3 regions of the Ammoniphilus soli genome follow, and region 3 is predicted to be linked to each of the others. Evidence: predicted binding sites of a transcription regulator. Region 3 holds the regulator's gene; each other region holds the start of a gene.
What was found. Region 3 encodes LexA, which represses DNA repair genes until DNA is damaged. Its sites were predicted from a motif close to CGAACATATGTTCG; they were not measured.
Positions count from the first base shown of each region.

Region 1 (2,269 bases), on a different contig from region 3:
AAGGAAGCAGAGGGAATGCCTTCAACACTGATAACGGTGACTTTTGCAGATGACGAGGGGCGGACAAAGCTCGTTAACCGGGCACAGTTCGAATCAGCTGAAGCGCTAAAAACCGTCTTAGATATGGGCATGTTGCAAGGAGTCACTGAAACTTGGGATCGCCTCGCTGAGCATTTGCAATCTCTTCAATAAATATCCGCTCAGGATCTTGAATAGGGGAGTCTATTTGACTCCCATTTTAACGTTATATGGGATCCATAAGAAGGTGATCGAAGATGCTTACTCCAGGGCACGTTCCAGCATTAAATAAGCTCGCTTGGTTGTTTCCGCCACTTTATTTCGTTCACGATATTGAGGAAACTACAGGCTCCCTTTGCCTTATTAGCAATTTTGATTTCGAAGCTCTCGGTTCAATAATTTCAATTATTTAGTTTCAGGAGGTCCATTGTGAAACACGATAAAAGCTTAAAATCTGAACAGGGGATTGAAATACTGGAAAAGGTGCGACTAATTTCTAGAACTTTGCCAGAGGTAGAGGAAATTATCGACGGGTTCGGTCATACAACGTTTAAAGTCCATCGGAAGTCATTTATCATAATGGGGGAGAACGAAGGCAATGTGGGTCTTTCTTTCAAGGCGGACCGGGAAACCCAGGAAATTCTATTACAGCAGGGCCGTTTTTTAAAAACACCTTATATCGGTCACCATGGGTGGGTATCTGTCAAAAACGGATTTCCGATTGATTGGAACGAGCTGGACGGATTGATAAAGGAAGCGTATCTGAGAGCCGCACCCAAGCGATTGGTGAAGCAACTATTACCTTGATGCTACCCAGCCCGCCCTATCTTCACCGAGGCTAAGGCTAAAATGTTTTTGATGCTAAATGAACGGATCGAGGATCTGGTCAAACAGTAGGCTTTGAGCTGATCGCCATCAATCGAGTAAAGTCTGAGTTTTCGCTGTGAAATCTGACCTTGCTGATTCAGGTAGATAATCTCAACCAGCTGACCGGAGGTAAGGTATCGCTGAAGATCACGAAGCATAATTTATTCGCCTCCCAACAAGAACGTTTGTTTGCATTATATTCTAAAGATGAAGGGATATGCAAGATGGGAAAGAATGGAGAACGTTTGGGTTATTCGAAAATCGGAGATGATAGTAACTGAATTCAATAACAAAATTCAATAACAAAATTTATATTGGAGTTGGGCGCTATGGATCAAAAGAGATTATCCCTAGAATATTGAACAGGCTGAGGTTTCTTGCCTAAAGCCGTCAGTTTGACGGAAGAAATCTTGAATGAGCTTAAAAACAGTGTGAAAGAATTTTCACTTATTCCGAGTTCCGATGGAGTATTCGAACTAACCCTGGACAACGAAATCATCTTCTCCAAAAAGGAGCTGGGGAGGTTCCCAGATGAGGGAGAAGTAATGAATACGATCAGAAGCAAACTAGAATAAAGCTATATGGAACAGGGGTTTGGATACTCATCCAAACCCCTTAATATTGTTCAACTGAATAAATCCCACTCGAGAGGGGAAGAGATTAATGTTTAAGGAATATCCTTCCCCTTAGTTTCAAATTACCTATCCATTTGATTCATTAAACCAAAGAGGATCATTGTTATCTACATCACCGTTATAGTTGATGAGTATTTCTTCACCTGCTTTAATATCCGTATAAGCATAGAAGTCAAAGGTGTGGTTCTCAAAGTTAATATCATAGGTGGCATTGGGCGTATAGGAATGGTTAAACAACATGCCATATCCTAAGAGGATGGCAGTATGATTAGTACCATACTCAAACACGTAATCAGCAAGAGTTGTTTTTTCTATGAAAACATGTTCCTCATTCGGGTAAGGAAGGACCGGCGCTTCATGTATAAGACTTCCTTTCGCTATATCGCGTGTCGCGAATACTCCTCTATTGAATTCACCATTACTGAGCGGGGAAGTTTTTATCTCAATCATTTTCATCACCTGCGCGTTCAACTGAATTTATAATAACATTTAGGATAGCATTTGAAAGTGTTTTTTTCAACTAAAGGAAACGGCAGACTAATGTCTTCCAAAGAAAGGATCAAGAAATGAATGTTGTTTTGTCTATAGGGATTATTCAGTCGCTATGCGGCCAGGTCTCTTTTAAAACAGGGGAAGCCTACTACCGAGCTGGAAAAGTGACTATGACGAAGTACTCCCCCGATTCTTTGCATTACGAAGCGATGGTAAAAGGAAAAGAAAGCTTCCAGGTTATCATCAGGATCGCAGAA
Region 1 covers NZ_JBEGDL010000006.1:139,755-142,023, forward strand. The annotation lists gene ABLT31_RS14350 (SRPBCC domain-containing protein) at 1-192, shown strand, start outside; gene ABLT31_RS14355 (MmcQ/YjbR family DNA-binding protein) at 448-825, shown strand; gene ABLT31_RS14360 (WYL domain-containing protein) at 828-1,043, opposite strand; gene ABLT31_RS14365 (SelT/SelW/SelH family protein) at 1,263-1,460, shown strand; gene ABLT31_RS14370 (SET domain-containing protein) at 1,587-1,970, opposite strand; gene ABLT31_RS14375 (DEAD/DEAH box helicase) at 2,087-2,269, shown strand, end outside.
Region 1: ABLT31_RS14360 (WYL domain-containing protein) is a predicted target of LexA. The motif match lies at 1,064-1,077, and genes of this name have one in related genera.

Region 2 (2,269 bases), on a different contig from region 3:
ACATAGACATTATACCGAGAACGGTTTTTTTTCTGCTGCTCAATCGATGTAATTTTGGTTTCATTTCCCTGTACTTGCTCTTCAGACATACCTATCCCTACTTTATTATTAAATCAGAGGAAAAAAGCAGTCTGCTCTCTCAAGTAAAAGAACAGACTGCCACCTATTTATTTATTCAAAGTCAAGTTCTAGTTCGTCTAGCGACTCTTCTTCGCTATCATTCTGTGGTTGGATAACGGGATTATCTAAGCTGTAATGCTCTCTTATTTGCTTTTCAATCACTGCTGCAATTTCCGGATTGTCTTTAAGGAACTGCTTCGAGTTTTCCCGTCCTTGCCCTAAACGATCACCGTTATAGGAATACCAAGCTCCACTCTTATTGACAATATCCACTTCCGCAGCAATATCCAACAAACTGCCTTCATGGGAAATTCCTTCCCCATACATAATGTCCACCTCACACACCTTGAAAGGAGGAGCTACTTTATTTTTAACGACTTTAATTTTTGTTCGGTTACCGACCATATCATTGCCCTGCTTAATAGTATCAGCGCGCCGAACATCTAAGCGCACGCTTGAGTAGAACTTCAACGCTCTTCCCCCTGGAGTGGTTTCCGGGTTCCCAAACATGATCCCTACCTTTTCCCGCAGCTGGTTGATAAAGATCGCAATCGCCTTCGACTTATTAATGGCTCCCGCTAACTTCCTTAAGGCCTGGGACATCAATCTCGCTTGAAGACCGACATGAGAATCTCCCATTTCTCCTTCAATCTCTGCTTTTGGAACTAGAGCTGCGACCGAGTCAATAACGAGTATATCAACCGCTCCGCTGCGTACAAGAGCTTCAGCAATCTCAAGGGCTTGTTCTCCTGTGTCAGGCTGCGATAGAAGCAATTCGTCAATGTTTACCCCCAGCTTTTGCGCATAAACCGGGTCAAGGGCGTGCTCGGCATCTATAAATGCAGCTTGCCCCCCATTTTTCTGGACAGAAGCAATGGCATGAAGGGCAACAGTTGTTTTACCAGATGATTCTGGACCATATATTTCTACGATTCTTCCACGCGGGTAACCACCAATACCCAAACAAATATCTAAAGCGATGGATCCACTAGGAACCGTTGAAACAGTTGCAGAGGCAGCCATTTCACCTAGTTTCATAATCGATCCTTTTCCGAATTGTTTCTCTATCTGGCGTAACGCCATATCTAAGGCAGCTTTTCGATCAGACAAAAAAGCTCTCCCCTTCCCTCAATTAAAGTAACGATACAAGCTACCTCGATAGGCTCATATCCCTCACATCTATGATACCTAAAATATCGGTTGTTGCCAATAGCAAATAACAAACAAACGTTCTCTTTTTATTAACAGTTGCTTTCAGGCTAAAAGGGTCAAAAAATGATGGACCTGCTTCAATTTTACCCGCTAATAGCAAAAGAAGACCCTTCTTTAAGAGCCTTCTTTCCTTTGCATGATATATTCTCTATGCCTTTGCCCCTCTAGGTTTAGCCGGCTCTACGTTAACGCGTGCTCCTTTAATCCGGGATTGGCGAAGGGCTTCATATACAAAAGGCGCCACTTCTTCAGTAACTTCAAAGAATGTAAACTTTTCAAAGATATCGATGCGTCCAATGGACTTCGAGGTAATTCCCACCATTTCAGAAACTTCCTTAACTAGATCCTGTGGCTTAATATCCACGTTGCGGCCGACATTCATAAAGAATCGGACCATTCCTTTGGTTGCCCCTGTTTCTCCAAAATTGTATACTTCTTCTTCCTCACCTACTTGCAGGGATGAGGAGAATGCGGTATATAAGGCTGCCGAAGCAATTTTATCAAGAGGGAACTGGTGTTGGAGTTCCTCTACAATACTGCTGAATAATGATAAATCTACATCTTGCGACAATAGATTTACCATCTGATCTCTCCATTGGCCCTGCTGGCGTTCAGCTACTTCTTCGAGCGTAGGAACGTTGCGAGGCTGGATGATAGATTTCGTTACTTTCTCAATCGTAATAAGCTGCTTCATTTCCCGTGGCGTCACTAGCGTTAACGCAATACCTTTGCGTCCCGCCCGTCCTGTCCGGCCGATTCGATGAACATAGCTTTCTGGATCTTGAGGAATATCGTAATTGATAACATGAGTTACATTGCCTACATCTATTCCCCTTGCAGCAACATCTGTCGCAACGAGCAATTCAATGGTTGAATCACGGAAAGCCTTCATCACGCGGTCCCGCTGCGCTTGGCTGAGATCTCCATGGAGGCCGTC
Region 2 covers NZ_JBEGDL010000001.1:462,924-465,192, reverse strand. The annotation lists gene ABLT31_RS02445 (RecX family transcriptional regulator) at 1-89, opposite strand, end outside; gene recA (recombinase RecA) at 172-1,230, opposite strand; gene ABLT31_RS02435 (DEAD/DEAH box helicase) at 1,481-2,269, opposite strand, start outside.
Region 2: recA (recombinase RecA) is a predicted target of LexA. The motif match lies at 1,341-1,354, and genes of this name have one in related genera.

Region 3 (2,269 bases):
TTCAAGGCTTGCTTCGTAGGAAATAAAGAGAAAAGGAGGTTGTATTATGGAATGGCTGTTTTGGGCTGTCATCATTGTATTTTTTATAGGGAGCTTGGCTGGGATTGTCATCCCGATCATACCCGATGCCCTGTTAGTATGGGGAGGCTTTTTAATCTATCAGTTTGCTCTGGCGGAGCGAAGTTTATCCCCATGGTTTTGGTGGGGAATGGGCGGCATTACATTGCTTATTGTCCTAGCGGATATGCTTGCTAATTTGCTTTTTGTGAAAAAGTATGGCGGATCCAAGCTAGGGATGATAGCCTCGGTTATCGGCTTGCTCCTTGGTCCATTTGTATTAGGGCCTCTTGGGATTCTAGCTGGTCCGATACTTCTGGTTTTTGCTGTAGAGTGGATTCGGAACAGGGATGGAATGATGTCCATGAAGATAGCTCTCAGCACTCTCGCTGCTTTTTTTGGAAGTGCTGCCGTGAAATTGGTTCTTCAGGTCATTATGATCATCGCCTTTTTTATTGCAATCTAAAAACAAAAAACACTAGCCATGGATCAAATGGTCTAGTGTTTTTTGTTTTCTGTTCGAATTTATTATTTTGTTAATCATTTGAACAGCAAGAGGTAAATAGAGCGTCCCATTTTGCTAGTGCATATTTCTAAATACGCCAACTACTTTGCCAAGGATCGTTACCGATGGCAGAAGAATCGGCTCTAAGTCAGGATTCTCAGGCTGTAAGCGAATATGGTTCTTTTCCTTATAAAATGTTTTCACGGTTGCTTCTTCGTCTTCAGTCATCGCAACAACGATATCACCGTTATTTGCCACAGATTGTTGTCTGACAATGACATAATCGCCATCTAAAATACCAGCTTCGATCATACTATTTCCCTGTACTTTTAACATATATATCGTATCAGACCCTACCATTCGCTCTGGGAGGACAAAATATTCCTCTACGTTCTCCACAGCAAGGATAGGTTCACCGGCGGTAACCTTCCCTACCACGGGGATTCTAACGGTTGGTAGAGTAGCTTCTTCCTCAGGGAAGTCCAATTCATCCAAAATCTCTATGGCTCGCGGTTTCGTAGGGTCTCTTCGAATTAATCCCTTCTTTTCCAAGCGAGCTAAATGACCGTGTACGGTTGAGCTTGATGCAAGACCGACGGCTTCTCCAATCTCCCGAACAGAAGGCGGGTACCCTTTGTCTTTAACTTCTTTCTTAATGAAGTCAAGAATGGCATGCTGACGCGATGATAACTTCATCTTATTTCCCCCCTTGCTTTTACCAAAACCTTCTTTTTTTTCATTATAACAAGGTTCGATCAAATATACAAACATAAGTTCGAAGAAGTTGTTGACAAGAACGCTTGTTCGAATTAATATTTATATAAGATCGTTTGTTCGTACGTGTAGAAAGGATGAAATGATATGAAATCGATAGTTTTGGGGTTTACGATGATGGCATTGTTGATAACGAGTTTAGTGCATATTGCAGGCAATATAACATGGATGAAGCCTGCGCATGCGAGCGGTTTAATGGAATATGAGGAAGTTATCGTTCAGACTGGGGATTCCCTTTGGAAGATTGCTGATCAATATAATGAGGATCACGATCTTTCAATCTCCCAGATGGTTCAAGTCATTATTGATGAAAACCAGCTGTCTAACCCATATATCTATCCGGGACAAGTTATTCAGATCCCCTTTACCTCTAACAAATAGACTCTTTAAGGCAAGTTATGTTACAATGTAGGAACACCTTTTAGAGAGGAGACGAATTACTTGGTTACTCCTGAGAAAATCGAACGAATCAACGAACTAGCCCGGAAGTCAAAGTCAACTGGACTAACTGCAAAAGAAAAGCAAGAACAAGCTTCTCTAAGACAGGAATATATTCAGGCTGTTAGGATGTCGCTAAAAGCTAACTTAGATTCGTTAAAAATTGTAGATGAAGAAGGCAACGTCCTAAAAGAGTATGGAGAGAATAAACTGAAGAAAGATCTGCACTAACAAGCCGTCACGTATTGTGATGGCTTCATTTTTTTTGAAGCACATTACAGATTCGACTGATTTAAAGCAAAAAGGGTACAATAGAATTGGGTCTTATTGTCATCCTACAATATGCTTGGAGGTTATTACTATGGGTACGCAAATGCAACTACGTTTAAGCCAAGAGCAAATAGAGAAGATGGTGCTTGATTTTATTAAATCTAGCCAGCCGGATTTTGCTGTACAGGATGCGATGCTTGAAACCAGCTATTACGGGGAGCAAAT
Region 3 covers NZ_JBEGDL010000003.1:212,357-214,625, reverse strand. The annotation lists gene ABLT31_RS08625 (DUF456 domain-containing protein) at 47-523, shown strand; gene lexA (transcriptional repressor LexA) at 638-1,258, opposite strand; gene yneA (cell division suppressor protein YneA) at 1,424-1,717, shown strand; gene ABLT31_RS08610 (DUF896 domain-containing protein) at 1,778-2,005, shown strand; gene ABLT31_RS08605 (hypothetical protein) at 2,136-2,269, shown strand, end outside.